Regions from separate parts of the Streptomyces sp. NPDC022910 genome, predicted to be linked through region 2. Evidence: riboswitches for the same ligand, from Rfam matches in the RefSeq annotation. Region 2 holds a riboswitch; the other holds the start of a gene.

Region 1 (15,353 bases), on a different contig from region 2:
CCGCACGCTGTTGTACTCGATGCCCACCGAGACCGCGCCGATGATCCTGCCGTGCGTGTCCTGCAGCGGCACCTTGCCGCGGGCCGAGCGGCCCAGGGTGCCGCTGTCGATCTGCATGACCTCCTCGCCGGCCAGGGCCTGGCTCGGGTCGGTCGAGACGACCCTGCCGATCTGCGTGATGTCCGGGTGCGACCAGCGCACACCCCTCATGTTCATCACCACGACGTACTCGGCGTTGCTGGCCTTGCGGATCCGCTCCGCCTCCGCCTGCACGGGGCCGTCGGGCGTGGGCAGCGTCGACTGCAGGTCCTTGGCGATCTGCGGCTGGGCCGCCGTGGTCTGCGCGATCGCGAGGGCCCGGCGCATCGCCTGGTCGTCCAGCAGGTGGCTGAGCGGTGCCAGGAACAGCCCGGTGGCGAGCACCGCGACGCCCGCGGCCATCGCCACCTGCATGAGCAGGACCTGCGAGAACATCCGCCGCGGCAGACCGAGGCGCAGTCGTCGTGCACGGGCAGAGGGGCTCATGGGTATGACGGTACGGGGACGGGCGCGCCCTGCCGTAGGGGGTGTGGCACGGATCTCCTGCGGGGTGCTGGTGAGGACCTGGCCGGTCCCCGGTGCTCTGCCGCGCAGAGCCTCAGCAGCGGGCAGGGTCGGCGACGACCGCGGTGAGCAGCTCCCGGACGGACATCACGTCCATCCGGGCCGGTGAACCCAGCACCGAGCTGCAGCTCTCCGGTCGCGGCGGCAGGGAGGCGCCCTGGGCCACGAGGACGTGCCACAGCCGGCCGTCGGTGTGGGCGACGGTGACCTCCCAGCGCGGCGCGGCCCCGTCCGTGCGGACGACGGTCAGGACGTCCGCCGCGTACTCGTGGGCCGCCGTGCGCACCGCGAGTTCCGCGGCCTGCGCAGGCCGTTGTTCCCAGGCGGAGCGGCCACGGCACCCCTCGACGACGACCCGTCCGTCACGCACCCCCTGGAGGACCTCCTTGACGTGCGGGGCCTGGGCACGCCCGTACGCGTATCCGAACGGAAGGATGAGAAGAGTGGGCGAGAAACGGTGGCCGCCCAGGTGCGTGACCTCCCAGACGCCGTCGACTCCGGAGGTGGTCAGCTCGGTGGCGAGGGGACGGCCGAGGAGGGCGCAGCAGCGGTCCCGCTTGCCGTTGGTGCAGACGAGGGCGAGCGGATCGCCTGTGTGGGGCAGCCCCTGAAGGGTCGAGTCGAAGGTGTGCGGGTCGCCCATGCCGAGTGCCGAGAAGTCGAGCCCGAGCAACTGTTCCGGCTGCGAGGTCGTGGCGGCGTGCAGCCAGACGTTTCCGGGGACGGTGTGGGCCGCATACACCTGCCGTACGGCGGGTGTGCCGCAGTCGGCGTGCCGGCCGGGGCGGCGGATGAGCGCGATCCGCACGCCGGTGCCCACCGCGGCCGCCTCGAGGGCGCGGCCGAGTTCCGGATCCAGGTGGCTCGATGTGAGTGCGTCGGCACCCCAGGGGCCGGGCTGCTCCAGGAGCAGCCATGTCCTCGCGGTCGCCGCGGTCCCCGCTAGGGGCTCGTCGAGGTCCTGGGACGCGGCCGTGCACGTACTCACAGAGGTGAGCCTAACCTGACTTCGCCTGCGGTGACTTCCAGCCGTGCGGAGGGAGCGCGTTCGGAGCGCGCGAGGCGTGTGTCGAGGGCGCGCGGAGCACGGCCGCGGGGGCGCGGGCAGTGCACAGGCTCACTCGGCGCGCGCTTGACGACATCGGCGCGCTGGGCTCACCGGGGGAGCGGCTGAGGCGGTCGTGCTCCCACGTAGCGCCCGCTCGGGCGCATGCGCAGGGGGCGCTCCTCGTACTCCTCGAGGGTGTGGGCGATCCAGCCCGCCGTACGCGCGACGGCGAAGATGGTCTCGCTCGCTGTGGCGTCCATGCCGGAGGTGACCGTGAGGACGGCCAGCGCCAGGTCGACGTTGGCGTGCAGTGGCGTGTGGCGGGCCGTCGTGGACACGATGTCCCGGGCCGCCGCCAGGGCCGGTGCGGCGTCCGCTACCTCCTCCAGGAGCGCGAACAGGGCACGCGCACGCGGGTCCTCGCCGGGATACAGCCGGTGTCCGAGCCCGGGGATCCGGCGGCCGGCACGCAGTTCGTCGGCGACCACGGGGGCCGCGGTGCCCCGGTCCAGGACGTCGAGCAGCATTCGGTGCGCGAGGCTGCCGGCCGCACCGTGCAGAGGGCCCTCCAGCACTCCGAGGCCGGCCGAGACGGCGGCGTACGCGTGCGCGCGGGCCGACGCGGCGACGCGGACCGCGAGGGTAGAGGCGGCGAGGTCGTGATCGACGAGCAGCCCGAGTGCCGTGTCCAGGGCGCGCAGTGACGCCTCGTCGGCGGCACGGCCGGTGAGGCGCCCCCACAGACGCCGGGCCAGCGGGCCCTCGTCGCGGTGGTCGTGCCGCAGCGGCGGGAGCGCGGCGACGAGTGTCGGGATGAGGGTGCGGGCGGTGCCGAGGACCGTGTCCGGTGACAGGTCGAAGCGGAGCGGGTCCGCGGTGGCCGCGGCGATCGCCGCCACTCGAAGCCGGTCGGTGGGGCCACTGTGTTCGGGCAACGCGTTCACCGCGCGGCGGGCGACGGTGACGGCGGCGTCCGGGGCGGTGAAGGTGATGCCGGGCCGCAGCCGTCCGGTCCACAGCCACTCGGCGATCTCCTCGTAGGAGTGGAGTGCGGCCAGCTCGGTGGCGTCGACGCCCCGGAAGTAGTACCGGTCCTTGTCGATCAAGGTGATGCTCGTACGGACCGAGAGCTCGTCGGCACTGGGCGAACTCCCGCTCGGCTCACGTCTGTTGCGTCGCGCGAGAGCTGCCACTTCCTTGGCGTCGAAGGTGCTGCCGCGGCCGCCCGGTTCGCGCCTGCTGCTCAGCTGGCCACGGCTGACGTACGCGTAGACGGTCTCGGGCTTCACGCCGAGCAGTTCAGCGGCCTCCTTGGTGGTGAGCCGAGGCCCGTCGTGACCGTGTTCCGCTTCTTGATCCCTCATGGCCGCCACCGTATCCATGGACGATGTATTGATTGAATCAATATTGACGGTGATTGAGTCAATCATAGACAGTCGAGTCAAGTTCAAGGAGGAAACATGCCGATCAGCAGGGCCGCATCCACCTCCGTCGACGTGCCGCGGGGACTCGCGGGCGTCGTCGTCACCGACACCGCATTGGGTGATGTGAGGGGGCTGGAGGGCTTCTATCACTACCGCCAGTACTCGGCCGTCGAACTCGCGCAGACCCGCGACTTCGAGGACGTCTGGCACCTCATGGTCCACGGCGTGCTGCCGGACGCGGCGCAGCGGTCCGCGTTCGCCGCGCGGACCGCCGGGCTGCGCCGCCTGCCCGACGACGTACGGGAGGCGCTTGCCGCCGTGGCGGCGGCGAGTGGCCGCTCCGGCCCCCTGTCGGGCCTCCGCACGGCGCTCTCTCTCCTCGGCGCCTCCAAGGGCTTCCGGCCGGTGTACGACATCGGCCCGGACCAGCGCCGTCAGGACGCGCTCGCGGCCGCCGCGGCCGTCCCCACGCTGTTGACGGCGCTGTACCGACTGGGCCGCGGGCTGGAGCCGGTCGAGCCGCGGGAGGACCTGCCGTACGCCGCCAACTACCTGTACATGTTGACCGGTTCGGAGCCTGACGCTGCGCGCGCACGGGCCGTCGAGCAGTACTTGATCTCCACCATCGACCATGGATTCAATGCATCAACCTTCACGGCCCGGGTGATCACCTCCACGGGGGCCGATGTGGCGGCGGCCTTGGTGGGCGCCGTCGGCGCCCTGTCCGGCCCGCTCCACGGTGGAGCGCCGAGCCGCGCCCTCGACACGCTCGACGCGATCGGCACGCCCGAGCGCATCGACCCCTGGATCCGCGAACGCGTCCTCGCCGGTGACCGCATCATGGGCTTCGGCCACCCTGTCTACCGCACGGAGGACCCGCGCTCGCGGATGCTGCGCAGCATCGCGGAGCAGTTCGGCGGCCCGCTGGTCGACTTCGCCATCGAGGTCGAGCGCCGGGTGGAGGCCATCCTGGCCGAACTGAAGCCCGGTCGCGAACTCCATACGAACGTGGAGTTCTACGCGGGGGTGGTGATGGAGCTCTGCGGCCTCCCGCGCGAGATGTTCACCCCGACCTTCGCGACGGCCCGCGTGGTCGGCTGGAGCGCCAACATCCTGGAACAGGCGGAGGACTCGAAGATCATCCGTCCGGCGGCCCGTTACGTGGGCCCGCTGCCGCCGGTCGCCGTGCCGGCGGTGGCCTGACCGGCGCACGGGGTGGCGGTGCGGCATCATCCCGCTGCACCGCCCGGGGACCTCACGAGAACGGGAAGAGGCCCGGCGCCGGTCTGACGTCGGACCTCGAAGGATCTGTTCGAGCGGCGGCGAGGTGAGCCTTGACCGACTCGATCGAAGCGCCTCTGACGCGTCGGGGTTGGTACGCGGGGGCGCGAGCGTATGTGGGCGGCGCGAAGTCGGGGCGAAAGCGTGTGACCCCAAAGGTGTGGGCGGGGAGGGCCCTGGAGTTGCCGGAAGACTACCGTTTTCGCCCTGCCGTCAAAGTGCTATGCGTCAGGAATGTCGGCTTTGGCGCGCACGAGCGTCTCTCGGCTGACGACGACGATCCGTTCGTAGTCGGCTCTTGCGGCGTCGGCGGGAAGCTCGTTGTCGAGTGCCGCGGTGGCCTCGGTCCCGATGACGGCGAAGTTGCCGTCACTGAGTTCGAAGATGTCGGGGCAACTCTCACCGGAGAGGCTGCCTCGTTCGCGTGGGGACGCACCGATGCGGCGCACGATTTTCAAGGGGATCCCAGTCCTCGTGTTTAGACAGTTCAGGGCTGGGACAGGGTAGCCGACCGCACGTCACTCGAATGGCTCAGCCTGGGCCAACTGGCGGTCGGCCATGGGGTGTTAACCGCTGCGGTCGCAAGGGCTCTACTCCGTGGGCGGTTCACCCACGACCCACCACTCCTCGGTGTCGGCTTCATCCAGATCGCGGATAAGCGTGTCCATCATGTGGCCTACGCGCGCTTCGTCCGACGACTCCTTGAGACTTGCCCGATGATGACGTGTTGCATCCCAGTAGTCGCGAAACATGGCATTACGGCAAATGATTCGAAGGTGACCGTGGAGCTCCTCCCAGGTGACCACCCCCACCCGGTAGGCGAGAAGGGTGTTCGTGTACATCGCGTTGGCGAAGAGATACTGCCGGCGCCGCGTGGGGTCCACTTCCTCGATCGTGCTCATGACCGCGGCCAGGTCGGGGTCGCTCAGTGCCTTGTCCAACAGGTAGGACTGCAGGCGCTGTTGCTCGGCAAGCCGTGCTTCCTGGCGGCCGTCCTGCTGTGCACGTTCGATCCGGAGGCGCAGTTCCTCGTACCGTCGTCGCTGGACGGCCAGAGCGATCACCATGCCGACCGCGAACCCGAGCCCCGCCGCGGTGGCGGCGCCCAGCCCCTGTACCCCGTGCCTCTGTGTGGCCATGTCAACCCCCGAATCAGGCGACCGTCCGCCGGTCGTCGACCGTCCGCCGGTCGTCGGGTGCGGGTCGACTGGTGGGGACCGGCGAGCGATGGGCGGCGCGCTTGCCGTCTCCCAGGGTGCCGAGCGGCTCTGATCGGCGGGGAGGCGGAGAGGAGGCGCACGGAGGGAAGTGCGGGTCGCGTTTCCCGGCGCCATGCCCAACGTGTGCCCCGCGAGCGCCGCTAACAATCGTTCACTTCGCTGGGTTTCCACCCACTCGTATCCTGGGTCGGCATTCAATCCTCGTACGAGAGACGACCCGTTCCGGTGAGAGCCGGTCCGTGAGCCGCACTCGTACAGGGGCCGGAAACGCGATGCGGCGCACGCATCGGTGTGGGAAGGGGCGCACGTTGAGCCAGTCGTCGAGTCCGCAGCAGATCCCGGTCGTCGTACTCGCCGGATTCCTGGGCTCGGGCAAGACCACGCTGCTCAACCACCTTCTGCACCACAGCGCCGGTAGCCGCATCGGCGCCGTCGTCAACGACTTCGGGGACATCGAGATCGATGCCATGGCCGTCGCCGGGGCGCTCGGGGACTCCACCGTCTCCCTGGGCAACGGGTGTCTCTGCTATGCTGTCGACGCGAGTGAACTCGACCTCTGTCTCGACCGACTTGCCCAGCCCTCCGCCGGCATCGATGTCATCGTCATCGAGGCGAGCGGCCTGGCCGAACCCCAGGAACTCGTCCGCATGGTGCTCGCCAGCGAGCAGCCCAGGGTCGTCTATGGCGGACTGGTCGAGGTCGTCGACGCGGTGGAGTTCGACGCCACCCGGGAGAGGCATCCCGAACTCGACCGCCATCTCGCCCTCGCCGATCTCGTCGTCGTCAACAAGACGGACCGGGCCGACGACAGCGAGCGGGTCCTGCGGCTCGTCCAGTCGCTCACCGGCGGCGCCGCCGTCGTCCCGGCCGCCTATGGGCGCATCGACCCCGAGTTCCTCTTCGACTGCAGGCCCGCCGAGGAACGGATCGGGCAGCTCTCCTTCGACGACCTCCACCGGCACGACGACGAGCACGGGGATGAGTACGGGGATGAGTACGGGGATGAGGGCCCTCACCACGCCCATCTGCACGCCGGGTACGACAGCCTGTCCTTCCGTTCCGACGTGCCCATGAACCCCCGGCGGCTGCTGGAGTTCCTCGACAGCAGGCCTGAGGGCCTCTACCGGATCAAGGGGTACGTCGACTTCGGCGCCGCCGATCCACGCAACAGGTACGCCGTGCATGCGGTGGGGCGGTTTTTGCGCTTCTACCCGGAACCGTGGGAGGCCGGCGGCGAGCGGCTCACCCAGCTCGTGCTCATCGGGTCGGGCATCGACACCGCCGCCCTGCGCAAGGAGCTGGAGGGGTGCAGCGACGACGCCCCACAGGCCGACGAGCACAGCATGTGGGGCGTCCTTCGCTATGTGCAGGACAAGGAGACCGAGGCTCTCACGAGCCTCGGTGACCTCGAGGGCTGATCACACCCGTCCCGCCACCGCCGCGACGGTCTTCGGCAGCGACACACCCGAGCCGTCGCGCCGCGGGTCGAGCTCCGGCAGCTCGGCCGGCATGCCATTCTTCTGCGCCGCCCGGGCAGGGGTCTCGCCCGCCCAGGCGAACGACAGGCAGTCCTCGCCCTTCAGGAACCGCTGGCAGCGCACGCCGCCCGTGGCCCGGCCCTTGCGCGGGTACTGGTCGAACGGCGTCATCTTGGCGGTCGTCTGGACCGAGTCGTCCAGCGTGCCACGCGAGCCGGCGACCGTGAAGACCACCGCGTTCTCCGACGGGTCCACCGCCGTGAAGGAAAGCACCTTCGCGCCGTCCGACAGTTTGATGCCCGCCACGCCGCCCGCGGGCCGACCCTGCGGCCGCACTTGGGACGCCTGGAAACGCAGCAGCTGTGCGTCGTCCGTGATGAAGACCAGGTCCTCCTCGCCCGTGCGCAGTTCGACCGCGCCGACGATCCGGTCGCCCTCCTTGAGGGTGATGACCTCCAACTCCTCCTTGTTCGCGGGGTAGTCGGGGACCACACGCTTGACGATGCCCCATTCTGTGCCGAGCGCGAGGCCCTGGGAGGCCTCGTCCAGCGTGGTCAGGCAGACCACCGTCTCGTCCGCTTCCAGGGAGATGAACTCCGAGACGGGCGCGCCCCCGGAGAGGCTCGGCCGGGTCGCCGTCTCCGGCAGCTGCGGGAGGTCGATCACGTTCAGTCGCAGCAGCCGTCCGCCGGATGTCACCGCGCCCACCTCGCCGCGCGCCGTCGCTGGAACAGCGGAGACGATCACGTCGTGCTTCGCGCGCTTGCCGTCGGTGTCCTCCTCGAACGGGTCGCCGTTCGCAGTGCGCGCCAGCAGGCCCGTCGACGACATCAGCACTCGGCACGGGGCGTCCTCGACCTGGAGCGGGACCGTCGGCGCCGGGGCGCCGGCGGACTCCAGCAGCACCGTGCGCCGCTCCGTGCCGAACTTCTTGGCCACCGTGGCCAGTTCGGCGGACACCAGCTTGCGCAGCTCCGCATCCGACTCCAGGATCCGGGTCAGCTCCGCGATCTCGGCGTTGAGCCGGTCCTTCTCCGCCTCCAGCTCGATCCGGTCGTACTTGGTGAGGCGGCGCAGCGGGGTGTCGAGGATGTACTGCGTCTGGACCTCGCTCAGCGAGAAGCGCTCCATCAGGCGCTCCTTGGCCTGCGCCGAGTTCTCGCTGGAGCGGATCAGGCGGATGACCTCGTCGATGTCCACCAGTGCCGTGAGCAGGCCCTCGACCAGGTGAAGCCGGTCACGCTTCTTGCCGCGGCGGAACTCCGAGCGACGCCGGACGACGTCGAAGCGGTGGTCCAGATAGACCTCGAGCAGTTCCTTGAGGCCCAGCGTGAGCGGCTGGCCGTCGACCAGTGCGACGTTGTTGATGCCGAAGGACTCCTCCATCGGCGTCAGCTTGTAGAGCTGCTCGAGGACCGCCTCCGGCACGAAGCCGTTCTTGATCTCGATCACCAGGCGCAGTCCGTGCTCACGGTCGGTGAGGTCCTTGACGTCGGCGATGCCCTGCAGCTTCTTCGAACCGACCAGATCCTTGATCTTGGCGATCACCTTCTCCGGGCCGACCGTGAAGGGCAGCTCCGTGATGACCAGGCCCTTGCGGCGCGCCGTCACGTCCTCGACGGATACCGTGGCGCGGATCTTGAAGGTGCCGCGGCCCGTCTCGTACGCGTCCCGGATGCCCGAGAGGCCGACGATCCGTCCGCCGGTAGGCAGGTCGGGGCCCGGGACGTGCTTCATCAGGGTGTCCAGATCCGCGTTCGGGTGGCGGATCAGGTGGCGGGCGGCCGCGATGACCTCGCCGAGATTGTGCGGCGGCATGTTCGTGGCCATGCCGACCGCGATGCCGGACGCGCCGTTCACCAGGAGGTTCGGGAACGCGGCCGGGAGGGCCTCGGGCTCCTGCTCCTGGCCGTCGTAGTTGGGTGCGAAGTCGACCGTGTCCTCGTCGATCGACTCGGTCATCAGGCTCGTCGCCTCGGTCATGCGGCACTCGGTGTACCGCATGGCGGCCGGCGGGTCGTCGTTGCCCAGCGAGCCGAAGTTGCCGTGGCCGTCGACCAGGGGGACGCGCATCGAGAAGGGCTGGGCCATGCGCACCAGGGCGTCGTAGATCGACGCGTCGCCGTGCGGGTGCAACTTACCCATGACCTCGCCGACGACACGGGCGCACTTCACGTAGCCGCGGTCGGGGCGCAGCCCCATCTCGTTCATCTGGTAGACGATCCGCCGGTGCACCGGCTTGAGGCCGTCGCGTGCGTCCGGCAGGGCCCGGGAGTAGATGACCGAGTACGCGTACTCGAGGAAGGAGCCCTGCATCTCGTCGACTACGTCGATGTCGAGGATCTTCTCCTCGTACGAGTCGTCGGGCGGCGGGGTCTTCGTGCTGCGGCGGGCCATCGCTGCCGGCTCCTTCACAGTCTGTGCGGGGCATGAACGAATCTGACGCGGACCATTGTGGACCGCCGCACCGACAACACGGACCAGTACCCGTCTCCCAGCGCACTTCGCCCAGGCAGAAGGTGTCCCGGGACTCCCGTCGCGGTGCCCGTCCGGTGCCGGTTGCCCCCGCCGTCAACCCCGCGTTTCGCCCTCCACCCGCCGTAATCGCGGTCTCGCTCTCGGCGTACGCCGCCCGGGAACTTGTCCACTGGTCGGCACGCTTGCATACAGTGACAGGACCGGCAGGAAACCGCGGGTTTCCGCGACAGCTTCCGCGAGCGAAGGGATGTACATGCCCATGGGTCACACGGCCACAGCCGAGGCAGGCTCCGGGGGCCTGACAGCGACCGAGCACCGCCTGGCCAACGGGCTTCGCGTGGTGCTCTCCGAGGACCACCTGACCCCGGTCGCGGCGGTGTGCCTCTGGTACGACGTCGGCTCACGCCACGAGGTGCACGGGCGCACCGGCCTCGCCCACCTCTTCGAACACCTGATGTTCCAGGGCTCGGGCCAGGTCAAGGGCAACGGCCACTTCGAGCTGGTCCAGGGTGCCGGCGGCTCGCTGAACGGCACGACGAGCTTCGAGCGCACCAACTACTTCGAGACCATGCCCACCCACCAGCTGGAGCTCGCCCTCTGGCTGGAGGCCGACCGTATGGGCTCCCTGCTCGCCGCCCTCGACGACGAGTCCATGGAGAACCAGCGGGACGTCGTGAAGAACGAGCGCCGCCAGCGCTACGACAACGTCCCGTACGGCACGGCCTTCGAGAAGCTGACCGCGCTCGCCTACCCGGAGGGCCACCCGTACCACCACACGCCGATCGGGTCGATGGCGGACCTGGACGCGGCCACCCTGGAGGACGCGCGCGCCTTCTTCCGCACCTACTACGCGCCCAACAACGCCGTTCTCTCCGTCGTCGGAGACATCGACCCCAAGCAGACGCTCGCCTGGATCGAGAAGTACTTCGGGTCCATCCCGTCCCACGACGGCAAGCCCGAGCCGCGCGACGGCTCGCTGCCCGACGTCATCGGCGAGCAGCTGCGCGAGGTCGTCGAGGAGGAGGTCCCGGCGCGCGCCCTGATGGCCGCCTACCGGCTGCCGCACGACGGCACACGCGTGTGCGACGCGGCCGACCTTGCCCTCACCATCCTCGGCGGCGGCGAGTCCTCGCGCCTCTACAACCGGCTCGTACGACGCGACCGCACCGCTGTCGCCGCCGGGTTCGGCCTGCTGCGGCTCGCCGGAGCGCCCTCCCTGGGGTGGCTGGACGTGAAGACGTCCGGAGACGTCGAGGTGCCGGTCATCGAGACGGCCATCGACGAGGAGCTCGCCCGGTTCGCCGAGGAGGGCCCCACCACTGAGGAGATGGAGCGCGCCCAGGCCCAGTTGGAGCGCGAGTGGCTGGACCGGCTCGGCACGGTCGCAGGCCGCGCCGACGAACTGTGCCGGTACGCCGTGCTGTTCGGCGACCCGCAGCTCGCCCTGACCGCCGTCCGGCGCGTGCTCGAGGTCACGCCCGAGGAGGTGCAGGAGGTCGCCAAGGCCCGTCTGCGCCCCGACAACCGCGCGGTGCTCGTGTACGAGCCCGTCGCGGCCGAACCAGAGGCCCAGGCAGCCGCCGAAACCACCGACGAGAACGAGGAGTCGGCGAAGTGACCGAGCTCGCGACCATGGAGTTCCACCCGCAGCCCCGGCCCGGCGAGGCCAGGCCCTGGGCGTTCCCTGCGCCCGAGCGCGGCACGCTCGACAACGGCCTGACCGTGCTGCGCTGCCACCGTCCCGGTCAGCAGGTCGTCGCCGTCGAGGTGCTCCTCGACGCGCCCCTGGACGCCGAGCCGGCCGGCGTCGACGGCGTCGCCACGATCATGGCGCGCGCCTTCTCCGAGGGCACCGACAAGCACTCCGCCGAGGAGTTCGCCGCCGAGCTGGAGCGCTGCGGCGCCACCCTCGACTCGCACGCCGACCACCCCGGCGTCCGTCTCTCCCTCGAAGTGCCCGCCTCCCGCCTCTCGAAGGCGCTCGGGTTGCTCGCCGACGCCCTGAGGTCGCCGGCGTTCGCGGACAGCGAGGTCGAGCGCCTGGTACGCAACCGACTGGACGAGATCCCGCACGAGACCGCCAATCCGGCTCGCCGCGCCGCCAAGGAGCTCTCCAAGGAGCTCTTCCCGGCGTCCTCGCGCATGTCGCGCCCGCGCCAGGGCACCGAGGAGACGGTCGCGAACATCGACTCCGCCGCCGTCCGCGCCTTCTACGAGCGGCATGTGCGCCCCTCGACGGCCACCGCCGTCGTGGTCGGCGACCTCACCGGGCTCGACCTCGACGCACTCCTCGGGGAGACCCTCGGCGCCTGGACGGGCGCGCCTGCCAAGCCGCGTCCCGTGCCCCCGGTGACCGCCGACGACACCGGCCGCGTGATCATCGTGCACCGCCCGGGCGCGGTCCAGACGCAGCTGCTGATCGGCCGGGTCGGCGCCGACCGGCACGACCGCGTGTGGCCCGCCCAGGTGCTCGGCACGTACTGCCTCGGCGGTACCCTCACCTCCCGCCTGGACCGGGTCCTGCGTGAGGAGAAGGGCTACACCTACGGGGTGCGGGCGTTCGGCCAGGTGCTGCGCTCCGCGCCCGACGGCACGGGCGCCGCGATGCTCGCCATCAGCGGCTCCGTCGACACGCCGAACACCGGCCCGGCGCTCGACGACCTCTGGAAGGTGCTGCGCACCCTCGCCGCCGAGGGCCTCACGGATGCCGAGCGCGACGTCGCGGTGCAGAACCTGGTGGGCGTGGCACCGCTGAAGTTCGAGACCGCTGCGGCCGTCGCGAGCACGTTCGCCGACCAGGTCGAGCAGCACCTTCCCGACGACTACCAGGCGACGCTCTATCAGGAACTGGCCGCCACGGGCACGGTGGAAGCCACGGCTGCCGTCGTGAACGCGTTCCCGGTGGACCGTCTGGTGACCGTCCTGGTGGGCGACGCCGCGCAGATCGAGGAGCACGTCAAGGCGCTCGGTATCGGTGAAGTGAGCGTCGTGGCGGCCGAGTAGAGCGACGCCGCACGCGCGCGGGGCAGACCCCCCGGGTGGGCGTGGCCCCGTTGAAGGGCATACGCGCGTCGAGCAGTGACCTCGCGAGGCCCTGGTGACTTTTCTGTCACCAGGGCCTCTGCCTTCTTGGCGGTTTGTCCGTATTGCCATAGAGGCTGCCTCTCTGCCCTGTGGGATGCGCTACAAACGCTCTGATCGGTTTGGTGTTGGAAAGGTGGCCCTCTTAGCGTCTTCCGGGCTGCCGTCAGGCAGTGCGCCGCATCCGCGGCACCGGACAGTCATCGCCGAGTCCCCGTACGGCGCGAGCCAGGGGAGCCGGGGACCCACCCTCCTGTCGCCGCCTTCGCGGTCGGCGGGCCCAAGTCCCTGGGGTGAATCGGGCGCGAGCCCGTAGGAGACCTTCCTGCTCCGAACCCGTCAGCTAACCCGGTAGGCGAGAGGGAAGGAAAGGACCAGCCATTTCATGGCGTTCACCTGCGCCAACGGGAAGCACCGTCGTCCCGGCCGCGTGAAGCGCACGACCACGAACGCCGTGGGCGTCGCGGCGCTCACCACCACCGGCGTCATCGGTGCCCTGGCCGCCCCGGCGCTCGCCGCCGGCAACTCCGTCGAGCAGACAGGACTGATGCGGGCCGTCTCCCTGGGCGACTCGGTCGCCCAGAAGATCGATGCCCAGGCCGCCGCTCAGAGGCAGGCCGCCGAGCAGAAGAAGGCCGAGGAGGCCGCGCGCAAGCGGGCCGCGGAGAAGGCCGCGAAGGAGCGCGAGGCCAAGGCCCGGGCCGCCCGGGAGGCCGAGCGCCGACGCCTGAACGCGTTCGTGGCGCCGATCTTCAACTCCTACGTCTCCACCGGCTACAAGAGCGGCGGCTCCCTGTGGTCCTCCGGCAGCCATACCGGCATCGACTTCCACGCCGCCAGCGGTACGCCCGTGCACGCGGTCGGCTCCGGCACGGTCGTCGAGACGGGCTGGGGCGGCGCGTACGGCAACCAGATCGTCATCAAGATGAACGACGGCACCTACACGCAGTACGGCCACCTGTCGTCCATCGGCGTCTCCGTGGGCCAGAGGGTCACCCCGGGCCTGCAGATAGCCCTCTCCGGGGCCACGGGCAATGTCACCGGGCCGCACCTGCACTTCGAGGCTCGTACGTCCCCGGAGTACGGCTCGGACATCGATCCCCTGGCATACCTCCGGTCACACGGTGTGAACGTCTGACACCTGCCTTCCACGGTTCCGCGCGAACGTGACGGCCCCGGCTCATGAGCCGGGGCCGTCGTCGTTTCGAACTGCCGTCTGTCCAAAAAATATCCATGGATTCAGGCCCGCCGTCGGAAATTCCGGCCCGCTGCAATAGAGTCGGTTGAACACGTGTCACTCGACGACGTTTCACGGGGATTAAGGCGGAGGTCGGACATGCGTATTCCGGCGCACTCGGTATGCACGGCGATTCGTGATGACATCGTCGCGGGTGTCTACGAGCGCGGCGGCCGGCTCACCGAGGAACTGCTCGCGCGCCGGTACGGCGTCTCCCGTGTCCCCGTGCGCGAGGCGCTGCGCACGCTGGAGGCCGAGGGCTTCGTCATCACCCGCAGGCACGCGGGCGCGTGCGTGGCGGAGCCCACCGAGCAGGAGGCCGCCGACCTGCTGGAGATGCGGATGCTGCTGGAGCCGCTGGGTGCCGCACGGGCCGCGCAGCGCCGCACCGAGGCCCACCTCAAGGTGCTGCGCGGCCTGGTCAGACTGGGCCAGGAGCGGGCCAGGAGGGGCAACAGCGACGATCTGCGCTCCCTGGGCGGGTGGTTCCACGAGACGCTCGCGCAGGCCTGCGGGAGCCCCGCGCTGACCTCCACGCTCGCCCAACTCCGGCACAAGATCGCCTGGATGTACGCGGTCGAGGCGCCGGCCAGCCCCGTGGAGTCCTGGGCGGAGCACGGCGGCATCGTGGACGCCGTCGCGCGCGGGGACAGCGAGCGGGCGCGGGCGATCACGGCGCTGCACACCGAGCGCGCGACGTCCGCGCACCGGCTGCGCTTTCCCGGTGTGGGAGACCGGGTGGACAGTGTGAGAACTTCGCAACATGCCGTAAACATGTCGGGGCTGCGGCATTAACACAGGCGCCGTATACAAAGAGGGATATTCGGCGGAGGTCTATTTCGGCTGCCCTTGTTTTCGCGCGTCCCGGAAATCCGTTGCGTGCGATTTCCGTGTGCCCTTGCGCGCTTTTCGCGTGGCCTGCCGAATTCCCCGCGCGGGTGGCGACGCAGGGTGGCGGTCCGCACGAGAACTCTGTGCGCCGGGAACTCCCCGGAGCGGAGGAGAGCCCGTGCGTGACGCCCGACGGCTGCGTCCCCTTCGATGTGCATGCGCTGCGTGATCGCGGCACCGGCGCGCCGCGCGAACGGCTTCCGTGAAGGGGAGCGAACACGGCGGAGCCGCGTCCGCCGTGAGGGCGACGCGGCTCCGCCGTGCGGTGACACCCGAAGGGTCAGACGGTCTCGGGAAGCTCCTCGAGACCCTCGGCGACCAGCTTGGCCAGACGGTCCAGCGCGGCGTCCGCGCCCTCCGCGTCCGAGGCGAGGACGATCTCCTCGCCACCCTGGGCACCCAGGCCGAGAACCGCGAGCATGGACCCAGCGTTGACGGGGTTGCCACCGGCCTTGGCGATGGTCACGGGGACGCCGGAGGCCGTGGCTGCCCGGACGAAGATGGAGGCGGGGCGGGCGTGGAGGCCCTCGGCCCAGCCGACGTTGACGCGGCGCTCAGCCATGTGATGCTGCCCTTCAGGTGTATCAGGGTTGTCTAGACCAGTGTTCCATA
Region 2 (15,353 bases):
GCTCCGCTGCTCGAGGACCAGGAGGAGATCACTCCCGCCCCGGCCCCGCGTGCCGCCTCCCGCGCCTCCAACCGGTCCCGGCGGCGTCCCCCGGCGAAGCGGTCCGCACTTCTGACGGTCGCCGTGCCGTCGGCGTGCGTGATGGGGGTCGCCGGGATCGCCGCCGCGTCCGTCGGCACGGCCGGGGAGGACGGCAGGACGACGAGTGCCTCCCCCGTGACTCCGGTGAAGCCGTCCGCCGCCAACAACAAGCTGGACTCCCAGCTCGAGAGCCTCTCCGCGGGGGCGAACGACTTCGCTGACCGGGCCAGTCGCACGCAGGAACGCATCGACCTCAAGGCCCAACAGGCGGCCGAGAAGAAGAAGGCGGCGGCGGAGGCGGCACTCAAGGAGCGGCTGCGTCCGAAGTTCGCCCTGCCTGTCACGCAGAGGGGGCTCAGCGCCTACTTCGGTCAGGCCGGCATCAACTGGATGTCCGTGCACACCGGTATCGACTTTCCGGTCTCGTACGGCACGACGGTGATGGCCGCGACCGACGGCACGGTCCGCACGCAGTGGAACAGCGCCTACGGCAACATGATGATCGTGACTGCGAAGGACGGCACGGAGACGTGGTACTGCCACCTCTCCAGCTACCGGGTCGCCAGCGGGACGACCGTCAAGGCCGGCGAGCCGATCGCGTACTCCGGCAACTCGGGCAACTCCACCGGGCCACATCTGCACTTCGAGGTGCGGCCGAGCGGAGGCTCCGCGATAGACCCGCTGCCCTGGCTGCGGAGTCACGGGCTGGACCCGACCTGATCCAACCCATAGTTGAGCCCCCGCCGTTCGGCGGGGGCTCAACTATGGGGGCTACAGCTTCTCCACCGGCGCGTACCGCAGCAGCAACCGCTTCGGCTTGGTGTCCCCGAAGTCGATCGTCGCCTCTGCGTTCGCCCCCGTGCCGTTCACGCCGACGACCGTACCCAGGCCGAACTGGTCATGCGTGACGCGGTCGCCGACCGCCAGAGGGATCACCGGCCTCTCTGTCGCGCCGCCCCGGCGCGTGGCGAAGCCGGACGCGCCCGCAGCCGAGGACCGCGACCGGGAGGACGACAGCGAGGCCGCCACGCCCGAGAGCGGACCCGACGACACGGGAGCGGAGGAAGCGCCCGTCCGCTTCCACTCCACGTGCTGGTCCGGGATCTCCTCCAGGAAGCGCGAGGGCGGGTTGTACGAGGGCTGGCCCCAGGCGCTGCGCATGGCCGACCGCGTGAGGTACAGCCGTTCCCGCGCGCGTGTGATGCCGACGTACGCCAGGCGCCGCTCCTCCTCCAGTTCCTTGGTCTGGCCGAGCGCGCGCATGTGCGGGAAGACGCCGTCCTCCATGCCGGTCAGGAAGACCACCGGGAACTCGAGGCCCTTGGCGGTGTGCAGGGTCATCAGGGTGATGACGCCGCCCCCCTCCTCCTCGTCGGGGATCTGGTCGGAGTCGGCGACCAGGGCGACCTGCTCCAGGAAGTCGGCCAGCGTGCCTCCGGGGACGGCGGCCCCTGTGGTCGCTGCGCCCTCGCCCCGCTCCTGCTCGAACTCGAGGGCGACAGCGGCGAGTTCCTGGAGGTTCTCGATGCGGGTCTCGTCCTGCGGATCGGTCGAGGCCTGCAACTCTGCGAGGTAGCCGGTGCGTTCGAGCACCGCTTCCAGGACGGTGGCCGGTCCCGCGCCCGATTCCACGATCGTTCGCAGGTCTTCCATCAGAGCGTTGAACCGCTTGACCGCGTTGGTCGAGCGGGACGCCATGCCGTAGGCCTCGTCCACGCGGCGCAGCGCCTGCGGGAAGCTGATCTTCTCCCGCTGGGCCAGGGCGTCGATCATCGCCTCGGCGCGGTCGCCGATCCCTCGCTTCGGCACGTTCAGGATCCGCCGCAGCGGCACGGAGTCCTCCGGGTTGGCCAGCACCCGCAGGTACGCAAGGACGTCCCGGACCTCCTTGCGCTCGTAGAAGCGGACGCCTCCGACGACCTTGTAGGGCAGGCCGACGCGGATGAAGACCTCTTCGAAGACTCGGGACTGGGCGTTCGTGCGGTAGAAGACGGCGACGTCGCCGGCCTTCGCCTCGCCCTGGTCGGTGAGGCGGTCTATCTCGTCGGCGACGAACTGCGCCTCGTCGTGCTCGGTGTCGGCGACATAGCCGGTGATCCGTGCGCCCGCGCCCGCGTTGGTCCACAGGTTCTTGGGGCGGCGCGACTCGTTGCGCTCGATGACCGCGTTGGCGGCACTCAGGATCGTCTGTGTGGAGCGGTAGTTCTGCTCCAGGAGGATCGTGGTGGCGTCCGGGTAGTCCTCCTCGAACTGGAGGATGTTGCGGATGGTCGCGCCGCGGAAGGCGTAGATCGACTGGTCGGCGTCGCCGACGACGCACAGTTCGGCCGGCCGCAGGTCGTGGTCGTCGGGCGGCACGTCCACGGGGTGCTCGGAGGTGCCGACGAGTTCCCGGACGAGGGCGTACTGCGCGTGGTTGGTGTCCTGGTACTCGTCCACGAGGACGTGGCGGAACCGGCGGCGGTAGTGCCCGGCGACGCCCGGGAAGGCGCGCAGCAGGTTGACCGTCGTCATGATCAGGTCGTCGAAGTCGAGCGCGTTCGCCTCCCGGAGGCGGGACTGGTAGAGCGCGTACGCCTGGGCGAGGGTCTTCTCGAAGCCGTCGGTGGCCTGGGCGGCGAAGTCCTCCTCGTCGATCAGCTCGTTCTTCAGGTTGGAGATCTTGGCGCTGAAGGACTTGGGCGGGAAGCGCTTGGGGTCGAGGTCCAGGTCGCGGCAGACGAGGGCCATCAGGCGCTTGCTGTCGGCGGCGTCGTAGATCGAGAAGGAGGACGTGAAGCCGAGCTTCTTGCTCTCCCGCCGCAGGATGCGGACGCACGCGCTGTGGAAGGTCATCACCCACATCGCGTTCGCGCGGGGGCCGACGAGCCGCTCGACGCGCTCCTTCATCTCACCCGCGGCCTTGTTGGTGAAGGTGATGGCGAGGATCTGCCCGGGGTGCACCCCCCGCTCGGCCAGCAGATAGGCGATACGGTGCGTGAGCACGCGGGTCTTGCCGGAACCGGCGCCGGCCACGATGAGCAGGGGGGAACCGGCGTGCACGACGGCCGCGCGCTGGTTCTCGTTCAGCCCCTCGAGCAGCGCCTGGGGGTCGACGACGGGGCGGGGGGCGCCGTCGCGGTAGTAGGCGTCCCGGTCCGGCGGCACGTCGAACCGCCCGCCGAACAGATCGTCCGGAACCGACTCCGGAGCGTGATCGTCCTCGGGCGGCGGGGGCTCCTCCTCACGGGCCGAGGTGGCCTTGAGGTCCGCCAGGAAGCTGTCGTCAAAGAGGCTGCTCATCGCTCTCCGAGTCTAGGGCTCCTCACTGACAAGCGGCCGCCGCCCCGCGAACTCCGTCTGCGGGAGCGTGGCGCGGGCCCTGCGATCTTCCGGAGTGGATCGCTCGACGACCCTTCGCCGTCCGCGACCGTCCGTTCACGATCCGCAATCGATCGGGCAAGCGTGCACTGCCACACGGCGAATCCGCTTAACTCTCCACAAATACCGGCGCATTGACCACGGACGGCGGGACCCTCCATCAAAGGTCACAAAAATGTATCGGGCATATCGCACATCAACCTTCACACGAGCCACATCAGTTGGCTAGCGTTCCCGGCGGGCCGCACGACCCCCACCGGCGAAGGTCGCCGGGCCGCGCGGCCTCCGCCGAGTCCGGTGCGCCTCACGGCAGCCCGGAGCCGGGGACCCACCCGACCTTGGGGTGAATCGGCCAACCGCCCTGTGGGGCACGGCCGTAGGGCACACCTTCCGGATCCACCCGCCCGAACCCGACAGCTAACTCGGTAGGCGGAGTACAGAAGGAGTCGCCTCGCATGGCGCCGCACCGCAAGGCGCGCCCCTCGGGCACGCGCATCGCAGGCATACGGACACCCGCTCTCGCGACAGCAGCCCTCACCTCCGTGGCCCTGCTCGCCCAGACGGCCAACGCCGCCCCCTCCGCCGACAACAAGCCGAGCGTCGAGGAGGTCGAGAAGAAGGTCGACGACCTCTACCGCCAGGCCGAGTCGGCCACCGACAAGTACAACGCGGCCAAGGAGAAGACGACCAAGCAGCGCAAACAGGTCGACACACTCCTCGACGATGTCGCCCAGCGCACGCAGAAGCTCAACGAGGCGCGGGACGAACTGGGTTCCTTCGCCGCCGCGCAGTACCGCACCGGGGCGGCGGCCCCCGACACTGCCACCTTCCTGCTGGCCGACACGCCCCAGGACTACTTCGACCAGACACAGCTGATGAGCCGGCTCACCGGCCGCCAGAAGGAAGCGGTCGACGAGTACGTCACGGACCAGGCCGTGACGATGAAGAGGCGGCAGGAGGCCACCAAGAGTCTGCAGACGCTCACCGAGTCGCAGACGACCCTCCAGTCGACCAAGACGGAAATCCAGCAGAAGCTCTCCGCCGCGCGGGAGCTGCTGACCAAGCTCACCGCCGAGGAGAAGGCGCGGCTCGCCGCGATCGAGAAGCAGAAGCAGGAGGAGGCCCAGCGCCAGGCGGAGGAGCTGGCGCGGCAGCAGGCGGCCCAGCAGCGGGCAGCCGAGCAGCAGGCGGCTCAGTCGCAGCCGTCCTCGACCCCCACGACCGGCTCCTCGGAGTCCTCCACCACGGACTCCTCGTACGCGACGAAGGCGGCGAAGGCTCTCGCGTTCGCCCGCGCCCAGATCGGCAAGCCCTATGTGTGGGGCGCTACCGGACCCGGTTCGTACGACTGCTCGGGCCTGACCCAGGCCGCCTGGAAGGCCGCCGGGGTGACGCTCCCGCGCACCACGTACGACCAGGTGAACGCCGGCACGACGGTCACGCTCGCCGACGCCCAGCCCGGGGACCTGATCTTCTTCTACGACGACATCAGCCACGTCGGGATCTACATCGGCAACGGCATGATGATCCACGCCCCCAAACCGGGCGCGTACGTCCGCGAGGAGTCGATCTACTACGCCGGCTCCTCGATCATCCACAGTGTGGTGCGGCCCGCCTGAGTCTCTGCTTCCCGTTTCTTCCGGTTTCCGCACGCCACGCGCGCGTAAGCCGAGGAAGCACGCCACGCGCGTGGCGTCTTCGTGCGGCACGCGCGCGTGGGGTTGTTTTCGGCCTCCGCGCGCGTGCCCCGCAGGGAACCGGCGTGCGCGTCCCTAGCATCGGGCGCATGTCAGGCACCTCCGCGCTCCGCGTCCGGTGGGCGCAGCGTCCGCCCGCCACCGGAGCCGCCGTGATGGCGACCGGCGTCCTCTCGGTCGGGCTGCACCTGACGGGCTACGGCGTCCTCTCCCGCGTCGCCCTGGCCCTGGCGGCCGTCGGCTGGCTGGGGCTCGTCGCCGATCTCGTCGTACGGGCACTGCGGGAACACGCCCGGCAGCAGGCCGGGGCGCTCTCCGCGACCGCGCTCACGCCCGTCGCGGCGACCGCCACGCTGGGCACGGGGGTGTCCGTCCTGGTCCGGCAGCCGCTCGACGAGGCGTTCCTGGCGCTGGCCGTCGTGCTGTGGGCGGCCCTGGTCCTCCCGGTCGTCCGTCGCTGGACGCGCCCCATGCCGGGGGCCGTGTTCCTCGGGTGCGTGGCGACGGAGAGCATCGCGGTGCTCGGAGCGGTGCTCGCGGCGGCAGTGGGAGTGGCGTGGCTCGCGCACACGGCGCTGGTGTTCTTCTGGCTCGGGCTGGTGTTCTACCTGGTCGGGCTGCGGTGCTTCGACCTGCGGGAGGTGGCGACCGGTGCGGGGGACCACTGGGTCATGGGCGGCGGCCTCGCCATCTCCGCACTGGCCGGGTCGCGGCTCGTCGCCGCCGGACACAGTGGGCTCTACCTCTGGAACAACGACGACAACGGCGTCCTGCGGGGCGTGAGCGTCGCCCTCCTCGTCCTCGCTCTCTTCTGCTACTGCATGCTGGCGGCGACAGAACTGCTCCGGCCACGGCTCCGCTACGACGTGCGGCGCTGGGCGACCGTCTTCCCGATGGGGATGACGGCGGTGGCGGCGCTGTCCGTCGCCACCGCCGTCGGCGTGCCCTGGCTGCGCGACCTGGGCCATGTGCTGCTGTGGGTCGCGGTGGCCGCCTGGTGCGCGGTCCTCGCGGGAGCCGTCCGGTCGGCCCTGGGAGGCGTCAGGTCCAGAGCACCGCGATGAAGATGTTCGCGGTGGTCAGCGCGCCGACGAGGGCGAAGAGGGGCTTCTCGACCTTCTCCTCGTCACGCTTGACGTAGACCAGGCCGAGAATCACGATCAGCAGGGCCAGCTTGACGCCGATCTTGATCGTGTTCACCGAGTGGTGGTCCGCCTGGTTGAGGCCGACCAGCACCACACCCGTGACCAGCATGGTCAGCGCGCCGTGGAGCATCCCGGGCACGAAGCGGGCCGTGCCCTGGCCCATCGCCTTCATCTGGGTGAGGAAGCCGCCGAGGAGCGCGGCGATACCGACGATGTGCAGGCCGACGAAGAGATGGATGAGTACGTCCATGGGCCCGGAGCCTAATCGGGGGCGCACGGGTCACCGACACCGGCCCGCGGATGCGAGGCGCTCGCACGGCCGCCGGGGCCCGCGTATATGCGCCCCCTAGCACTCCGTCAGCTCCTCGTGCCCGAGAACCATCGCATCGGTCATCGCACAGCGTGAAGTCGGTGCTCCTGAGACGGGATCACGGTCGCATACGGTCACGGGCAGTCCGGTCGCGCCAGTTCCGTACTTTGCGTCACGACCCGGTCACGGTGAGGTTTAGCGTCCTCCACCAGGTGACCGGCTCCCCACCGCCGCCCGGGCCAGGGGCGGCAGTCGGACACCACCGCCGAGAAGGTCCGGCGGCGGCCTGCTCCCCCTGTGCGCGCCGCCGCCGGACGCGTAACACCCCGCGTGGCCCGGCGGTCGTACGAAAGGACGGGACGTCCAGGTGGCAGCGCACCGCAAACCCAGACAGCGTTCGCTCGGCGGCAACACGGCCCGTACCGCCGCCACGATCGCCCTCGCGGGAGCAGCGACCGCGACCGGCCTCGACGGCACGGGGCACGCCGAGCCACAGCTCTCCCCGGCTCAGGTCAAGGCCAAGCTCGACAAGCTGTACCAGGAGGCGGAGGCCGCCACCGAGAAGTACGACGGGGCGAAGGAGAAGGCCGACGAGGCCCAGGAACGACTCAACGCGCTGCGGGACGAGGCCGCTCGCCGGACGGACCGGCTCAACTCGGCACGTGAGGCGCTGGGTTCCGCCGCGGCGGCGCAGTACCGCAACGGAGGCGTCGACCCCGCGGTGCAACTCCTGCTCTCCTCGGATCCAGGGCAGTACCTCGACGACGCGGCGTTCGCCGAGCGGGTCGACAGCCGGCAGACGGCCGCCGTGGGGCGCGTGCGCGCGCAGTTGCGGGAGATCGAACGACTGCGCGGGGCGGCGCGGGTGGAACTGGCCTCCCTGAAGTCACGGCAGGAGGAGTTGCGCCGGCAGAAGCGGACCATCACCGGGAAGCTGGGCGAGGCACGGCAGTTGCTGTCCCGGCTGACGGACGGGCAGCGGGCACAGCTCACGGCGTACGGGGGCGCCGGGCGGGCGTCGCGTGACGCGGTACGGGGCCTGGCGCCGGTGTCGGCCGCGGCGGCGGCCGCGCAAGCCCCCAACGCTCGTGCGGGGGCCGCGGTGGCGTACGCGTACGGCAAGCTCGGCAGCCCCTACGTCTGGGGCGCCACCGGCCCCGACGCCTTCGACTGCTCCGGCCTGGTACAGGCCGCGTACCGCTCGGCGGGCATCTCGCTGCCGCGGACGACCTACTCCCAGATCGACGCGGGACGCCGCGTCTCGCGCTCCGAACTGCTCCCCGGTGATCTGGTGTTCTTCTACTCCGGGATCAGCCATGTGGGGCTCTACGTCGGGAACGGCCAGATGATCCACGCACCGAACCCGTCGGCGCCGGTACGGCTGGCCTCGATCGACGACATGCCGTTCGCGGGGGCCACCCGGGTGGTGTGAGCCGCCGTCGGTGCCCCGGCGAACCGGGGTCGGACGTGGGCGTCGAGCGGTCCGTCACACCAGCCGTCGCGCCGTCGCCCAGCGTGTCAGCTCATGCCGGTTCGACAGCTGCAGCTTGCGCAGGACCGCCGAGACATGGGACTCGACCGTCTTCACCGAGATGAACAGCTGCTTGGCGATCTCCTTGTACGCGTAGCCGCGGGCGATGAGGCGCAGGACCTCGCGCTCGCGCTGGGTGAGGCGGTCGAGGTCCTCGTCGACGGGCGGGGCGTCGGTCGAGGCGAAGGCGTCGAGGACGAAGCCGGCCAGCCGCGGCGAGAACACGGCGTCGCCGTCCTGCACTCGGAAGATGGAGTCGACGAGGTCCGAGCCGGTGATGGTCTTGGTGACATAGCCGCGTGCGCCGCCGCGGATGACCCCGATCACGTCCTCCGCCGCGTCCGAGACGGACAGGGCGAGGAAACGGACCGGCCGTTCGGCGTCGGCCATCAAGGGCGCGCACCGGCGCAGCACTTCGACTCCGCCGCCGCCCGGCAGATGGACGTCGAGGAGGACCACCTCGGGACGGGTTGCGGTGATGACGCTCACCGCCTGGTCGACGTCCGCGGCCTCGCCGACGACCTCGACCCCGGTCCGCTCCGTCTGCCCGATCTCGGCCTGGACGCCCGTACGGAACATACGGTGGTCGTCGACGAGCACGACCCGCACACGCCGCTCCCCGGCGCCCCCGCTCGCGCGCTCCGGCTCCGCCGGGCCGGCCGGCTCGTTCGTGTCGCTCATGACGTCTTCTCCACCCTCTCCGTCTCCAGCTCGACCTCCGTGCCTCCGCCCGGAACGGCGCGCAGCCGTGCCGTGCCGCCGTTGCGCTCCATGCGGCCGATGATCGATTCTCTGACACCCATACGGTCGGCGGGTATCGCGTCGAGGTCGAAGCCGGGGCCGCGGTCGCGGACGGACAGGAAGACGGTCCTCCCCTCCACCTCGGCATAGACCTGGACGGCGCCGCCCTCGCCACCGTACTTGGCGGCGTTCACCATCGCTTCGCGCGCGGCCTGCATCTGTGCGCCGATCCGCTCGTCGAGGGGGCAGTCGCCGACGATGACGACCTCGATGGGGACGCCGTGCTTGTCCTCCACCTCCGCCGCGTTGCGCCGGACCGCCTCCGCGAGGGTGTCGGGCTCCTCGTCCTCGTCCTTGCCCGTGCCCTCCGGCTTGTAGAGCCAGGCGCGCAGGTCGCGTTCCTGGGCGCGGGCGAGACGGCGTACCTCGTTCGCGTTCTCCGCGTTGCGCTGTATCAGGGTCAGGGTGTGCAGGACCGAGTCGTGGACGTGGGCGGCGACCTCCGCGCGCTCCTGGGCCCTGATGCGCATCAAGCGCTCCTCGGACAGGTCCTGGGTCATCCGGACGAGGTAGGGACCGGCGAGCAGCGTGACGCCGACGAGGACCGCGAGCGCCGCCTGGAGGACCGAGCCGAGGTGGGCCGCGGAGCCCTGCAGCACGAAGATGCCGGAGACGCCCGCGGTGACCAACAGGACGCCGGCCGCGGCGCGCAGCAGGGTGAGGGTGCGCCGACGACTGCCGACCTCCATCCAGCGGGCCCGCCGAGCGTTGTCCGCCTGACGCCAGACCAGGGCGACGCCTGCGGCGACGAGGACGGCCGGAATGAGGTACGCCTTGGCCCCGCTGCCGAGGTTCACGCTGCCCACGAAGGTCAGCGCCACGACGACCATGAGCAGCAGGGCGACGATCTGACCCCGGTCGGGCCTGCGGGCGACCAGTCTGCGCCGGCCGTCGGGCGAGGCCTCGGTGCCGACGAGGGACGAGGGGCGCCGGTCGTCGACACCGCCGACGCCGAGCGGGACGAAGAACCAGAAGGCGGCGTACAGCAGCGCGCCGAGGCCGTCGGCCGTCATCAGGCCGACGAAGACGAGCCGCACCCAGATCACGGGCAGGCCGAGATGCCCGGCGAGCCCCCGCGCCACGCCCCCGAGCCAGCGTCCGTCGCTGCTGCGGTAGAGCTTGCGCGGCGGCCGCGGGTCGGCGAGGGGCATCGCTGCGGCGTCCGGCATGCCATCGATGGTCACACGTCCGGAGCACCGGGACATCAGGGTCGGCCCCCTAGACTCCCCTGATCTTCGAATTCGGTGATCGAACAGTTCCCCCGGCAGCTGTCAGGGCAGATTTCAGGGTTCGGCCAGGGTCGTCCCGACTGCCGCCGCGCCGCCGGGGCGGAGACCATGGACGCATGGCAGATCAGCAGCACGCGGCAGCGGGGCGGGGCCCCGGCTCAGGGCACGGCCCCGCCGCGGGAGGGGAGTCGCGGGCGCAGGAGGACACGACCGTGCGGCAGGATGCGGCCGTGCGGGAAAACGGGGTCAGGGGCGAGGACGCGGGCGCAGCTCCGCGTGACCGCGCCGACGCGGGGAAGCACGCGTCCGGGCACTCAGGTGGACCCGCGGACGAACGCAGACCCGGCAGCGAACCCACACACGAAGGCGCACCCGGGCGCGAACACGGACCCGGAGGCGCAGACGCCCCCGGGCGCGAACCCGGACCCGGAGGCGCACGCAAACCCGAGGGCGAAGGCCCGGAGCTGGTTCTGGGACCCGGGCGCTTTCGGCGTGACCGGCGGTACAAGATGCTGGGGGGCGTCTGTGCCGGTCTGGCCCGGCAGTGCGACATGGACCCGGTGATCTTCCGGATCGTGCTCGCGGTGCTGTCCGCGACGGGCGGCCTCGGCCTGATCTTCTACGGCTTCGTCTGGCTCCTCGTCCCCTACGAGGACGAGGAGGAGAACGAGATCCGCAAGCTGCTGACCGGCCGCGTCGACGGTCACGGCCTGGCCGCGGTGCTCTTCGCGCTGGTGGGCTGCGGGGTCTTCCTGTCGATGCTCAGGAACGGCGGGGTACTGACCTTCGCCGCCATCCTGTCCCTGCTCCTCGCCGGTGCTGGCTACTGGTCGCGGCAGCGCGGAGCCCCCGACCCCGACGCGCTCGCCGCGCAGGCAGTGGCCGACGCCCCACCGGAGGCCACGGCACCGCCCGTCCCCGCCTCCCACCCCTCCTGGTGGCGCGAGCCCATCGTCAAGGACGGCACCCACGTGGGCGGCACCGGCTACCTGTGGGGCCCCAGCGACATCCCCGGCCGTGACGTCGCGGCGGCGGTCGACGGCGCCCGCGGCTCGTCGTACGCACAGCAGACAAGGACAGCGGACCGGCCGCGGCCGCGGGGTCCGCGCTGGATCGGCGGCTGGGTGTTCCTGTTCGCCCTGCTCGCGGGTGCTCTGGGCACCGGACTGACCTGGGACGACCAGGCGCTCGGCACGAGCCTGCAGACGGGTCTGGGGAGTGCGCTCGTCGTATTCGGCGCGGGTATCGCGGTCAGCTCGTTCCTGGGGCGTACGGGTGCGGGCTCGGTCTTCCTTGCGATACTCACGGCGGGGCTGCTCGCAGCGTCGGCGGCCCTGCCGAAGGACATCAGCACGCACTGGGCGCGCACGACCTGGGCACCGGCCTCTGCGACCGCCGTCCGGGGGACGTACGACCTGGGCACCGGCGTCGGCACCCTGGACCTCAGCGGTCTCAGACTCGCCAAGGGCCAGACGGTGACGACGCGGGCGGAGGTCGGCGTGGGCCGGCTCAAGGTGGTGGTCCCGGAGGACGTCACCGTGAAGCTGAAGATCGACACAGGTCTCGGCGACATCCAGTTGCCGGGCGACTCCAAGAAGGACGTGGACGTGCAACCGGGCAGGCACGAGCAGATGACGCTCTCCCCCACATCGGGGACGAAGAACGGGGCCACGCTCCGCCTCGGCCTCCAGGTCGGCGTGGGACAGGTGGAGGTGACCCGTGCTGCGTCATGAGTTCCAGCCCGGCCGGCTGATAGCGGGCATGGCCCTGACCGCCGCCGGTGTCGTCTACCTGGGCGACACGAGCGGGGTCTGGGAGACACCGTGGTTCGCGATCATCCCGGTGGTCAACGGCGGTCTCTGTCTCGCGGCCGTGGCGGGCCTGCTGACCCGCGCCATACGCAAGGGCCGCTCGGCCCGCGGCGAGCGGCGCGCCGAGCGGGACGGGGCGACGGCCCCGTAACTCCCGGACGCCGTGGCCCCCGGGAGTACGCGTCCTACCGGTACGCGCCGACGCGTTGCCGCCGTCGGGCGCGTATGGCGGCGTCCAGGGAGAGGACTGAGGCACCGGCGAGCACCAGAGGGAGCCACGCCATCAGGTAGGCGAGGTCGTTGCCGTAGTAGTAGGGGCTGGAGGCCCAGCTCATGGTCAGCCAGAGACTCAGCGAGATGAGCGCGCCGCCGAACGCCGCGAGGCGGCCCAGCAGGCCGATGAGCGTGCCGATGCCGACGGCGAGTTCACCGAAGGCTATGACATAGCCGAAGCCGACCGGGTTCTTCAGCGCCAGGTCGACCAGGGCCGGGATCGCCGACGAGTCGCGCACGCTGCGCATCAGGTCGCCGATCGAGCCGGAGCCGGAGCTGTGCATGAAGGCGCTGTCGGTGAGCTTGTCCACGCCCGCGTAGATGAAGGTGACACCGAGGAAGACGCGCAGGGGGAGCAGCGCGTACCGGGTGGCGGTGTCCCGCCAGTCACGGCCCTCGTCCAAGTAGGAAGTGTGGGAGTCCGTGCGAATGCCATGAGCCATCTGTGCGCCGCCTCTCGCCCGCCATGCCGTTGACCCCGCAACAGACCATACGTACGAAAGGGGGCGCCCGCTCAACCACTGCGCGCCGACTTTTCCACTTTCCGGCCTTGGAAGCTCCACCCCGCGCGCGCCCAGGACCCCGAGACCGTGGACAACAGGGTGGAAGGGCACGTGAGGCACATCGGACGGCCGCAGTGTGTGTTCACACCACTGGGCGTCACTCCGTCACGTCGATCGCCACCCGGTTCGTCTCCACCCCCGCGGCCGTCACCACCTGGATCTCGACACTTCCCGGCTCCACGTCCGCCGGAACCGGGACCGTCAAAAGGGTGTCCGTCGGATTGCTGAAGCCGCCGGTGACCGGGACCAGGGGGACGTGGACGTGAACCGCGCCTATGCGGACCACCATCCGGGACAGCCGGTCGGCCGTCTGGGCGCCGGGCGGTACGAAACCGGCGCCACGGATCTCGATGTCGTCGCCCGTGCGGATCGGCGCGTCCAGATCGCCCGCCTCCCGGGCCCGGACCACCGAGAGAACCACCGGACGGCCGCCCTCAGCGTATTTCCCCGCCAGGTAGGTGGCCGCCGACACGAGGACCAGCAGTGCGAGACCCCACGGGAGGTCCGGGAGCTGGTCGGGACGGCGGGCCAGCCGTACCACCGCGAAGGCCAGGGCGACCGCGCTGATCACGACGTACTGCGTGTCCGCGAAGCTGCCGCGGCCCGAGTCGTCCGTCAGCAGGTCCGCCGCCCGCGGCCGGTCGGCGGATACCTTCTGCAGGCGCTGGCCGAGGACACGCAGCCCGACCACCCGCCGCACCAGGACCGCGGTCCCGCTGACCACCGCGACCACGGTCACCATGCCCACCCCGCGCGCGAGGTCGAGCCCGGCGATCAGCGCGTCACGCCTGTCGTGCCCCGAGGCCGCCGCCAACTCGCAGATCAGCACGAGGACCGCATACAACACGAACAGCACCCAACTCGCCGCGACGGCACGGGAGGTCGACAGCCGGTTGTCCTCCCCGACGAGGGGCGCGAGCGCCCCGCCGCGCGCCCGGTGCAGATATCCCGCGGCGGTCAGCGCGGCGCCCACCAGCAAGGCCGCGACCAGCCCGGCTGTTCGTGCCGCGCTCCACCCCGCCCCGATCGCCGTCAGCGCCTGTGCCAGCAGCAGGACACCCACCAGGCCCCACACCGCGACCGCCGTCCGCCGCCACAGTCGGCCCAGCCAGGCCTCACCGTCGGCCCGGCCGCGCTCGGCGACGAGGTCCGCGGACTGGGTCAGCTCGTCGGACACCCACTGGCGGGATGCGGACGCGGAGTACGCGACCGCGGCGGGCAGTCCCCGCCCGGAGGCGAACTCCTCCCGCTTCGCGAGGAATTCGGCGACCGCGCGCCGGTGCCCCTCACGCGCGCCGTGCGGGCAGTCCCCACAGGTGCAGCCACCTTCGTGCGCACCCGGACCGCTCCCGCGCCCCGCGCCCTGCCTCGCCTCCTGCACCGCCACGCCCGCTGCCGCCTTCCCCGCGCCAGATCGCCAAGCCGCACCCGCCAGCGCAACTGCCGGGCGACGTCTGCGAATTGTGCCGTACGGAACACACCCCGCGTCCGCCAGGTCCGGTCAGGACGGGTGAAAGAACGAACCCTCGGTTGACCGTCGCCGAAAAGCCCCTGTTGACCGGGCTACGAGAATTCTTCCATGGCCGAGATCATCCAGTGCGACGTGCTGCGCGGATTCCGAACCCCGGCGCGGCCGTCAGCTCAGCAGGTCGGGCTCGCTCCGGCTGATGTCCTGCCACAGCGGCTGGTAGTTGATCCAGGCCACCAGGTCCCCGCCCAGTTGCTCCCGTGTCACCACCGCCTGCCGGTGGTCGATCAGGACGGGCCGTCCCGCCGCCTTCGCGGTCAGCTGCACCTGGCACGAGCGTTCCATCGACAGGAACCACCACGCCGCCGCGTCCACCGAGTCGCCGACGGTCAGCAGCCCGTGGTTGCGCAGGACGAGCGCCTTGCGGCTGTCGAGCGCGGCCGCGATCCGGCGGCCCGCCTCGGCGTCCACGGCGACGCCGGTGTAGGCGTCGTAAACGGCGTGATCCTCGTAGAAGGCGCAGGACTCCTGGGTGATGGGGTCCAGCAGATCGCCGAGCGCCGCGAGGGCCCGCCCGTGCACCGAGTGGCAGTGGGCGACGGCGACGACGTCAGGGCGGGCGGCGTGGACCTGGGCGTGCACGGTGAACGCCGCCTGGTTCACGTGGTAGCGGCCTTCGATCACCTGACCGTCCTGGTTGGCCAGCACCAGGTCGCTCACCGTGACGTGCCGGAAGGGCATGCCGAACGGGTTGACCCAGAAGCAGTCGGTGAACTCGGGGTCGCGTGCGGTGATGTGTCCGGAGACCCCGTCCTCGAAGCCGAGCCGCCCGAAGATCCGCAAAGCTCCGGCCAGCCGCTCCTTGCGGTGCTGCCGCTCGTCGGCCGGCGATTCGTGCATCGGCGGCATCGCGAATCGCAGCTGATCGGTGGGCAGGGGCAGTGGCGGGGTCGGCCCGTGCATGTGTCCTCCAGCACTGGGTTCCTTTACGGAGCGGAAGTTACCGTCGGTTTCCGCAGGAGAACAGAGCCGTTCGGTGAAGAGAGTGCGCAACCGTTACGCGGGGTCGGTCTGCCTGCCTCGT

What was found. A riboswitch is a leader RNA that binds a small molecule or an ion and turns the genes downstream of it on or off. The one in region 2 is predicted to bind cyclic di-AMP.
Region 1: it holds a riboswitch for cyclic di-AMP, as region 2 does, so the genes downstream of both, ACZ3TS_RS12770 (M23 family metallopeptidase) here and ACZ3TS_RS07020 (C40 family peptidase) in region 2, are expected to answer to the same signal.

What each region holds. Positions count from the first base shown of each region.
Region 1 covers NZ_JBVHHL010000010.1:99,914-115,266, reverse strand. The annotation lists gene ACZ3TS_RS12820 (ATP-binding protein) at 1-525, opposite strand, end outside; gene ACZ3TS_RS12815 (sucrase ferredoxin) at 638-1,591, opposite strand; gene ACZ3TS_RS12810 (citrate synthase) at 1,759-3,015, opposite strand; gene ACZ3TS_RS12805 (citrate synthase) at 3,112-4,278, shown strand; gene ACZ3TS_RS12800 (hypothetical protein) at 4,578-4,814, opposite strand; gene ACZ3TS_RS12795 (DUF6082 family protein) at 4,947-5,495, opposite strand; gene ACZ3TS_RS12790 (CobW family GTP-binding protein) at 5,885-6,994, shown strand; gene ACZ3TS_RS12785 (DNA gyrase/topoisomerase IV subunit A) at 6,995-9,451, opposite strand; gene ACZ3TS_RS12780 (M16 family metallopeptidase) at 9,786-11,150, shown strand; gene ACZ3TS_RS12775 (M16 family metallopeptidase) at 11,147-12,535, shown strand; cyclic di-AMP (ydaO/yuaA leader) riboswitch at 12,808-12,986, shown strand; gene ACZ3TS_RS12770 (M23 family metallopeptidase) at 12,999-13,751, shown strand; gene ACZ3TS_RS12765 (GntR family transcriptional regulator) at 13,950-14,645, shown strand; gene ACZ3TS_RS12760 (HPr family phosphocarrier protein) at 15,022-15,303, opposite strand.
Region 2 covers NZ_JBVHHL010000005.1:154,847-170,199, forward strand. The annotation lists gene ACZ3TS_RS07010 (M23 family metallopeptidase) at 1-801, shown strand, start outside; gene pcrA (DNA helicase PcrA) at 853-3,363, opposite strand; cyclic di-AMP (ydaO/yuaA leader) riboswitch at 3,718-3,888, shown strand; gene ACZ3TS_RS07020 (C40 family peptidase) at 3,897-5,060, shown strand; gene ACZ3TS_RS07025 (tellurite resistance/C4-dicarboxylate transporter family protein) at 5,228-6,202, shown strand; gene ACZ3TS_RS07030 (hypothetical protein) at 6,180-6,533, opposite strand; gene ACZ3TS_RS07035 (C40 family peptidase) at 6,961-8,025, shown strand; gene ACZ3TS_RS07040 (LuxR C-terminal-related transcriptional regulator) at 8,080-8,805, opposite strand; gene ACZ3TS_RS07045 (PspC domain-containing protein) at 8,802-10,094, opposite strand; gene ACZ3TS_RS07050 (PspC domain-containing protein) at 10,271-11,887, shown strand; gene ACZ3TS_RS07055 (hypothetical protein) at 11,874-12,116, shown strand; gene ACZ3TS_RS07060 (DoxX family protein) at 12,151-12,681, opposite strand; gene ACZ3TS_RS07065 (hypothetical protein) at 12,899-14,188, opposite strand; gene ACZ3TS_RS07070 (class II aldolase/adducin family protein) at 14,438-15,232, opposite strand.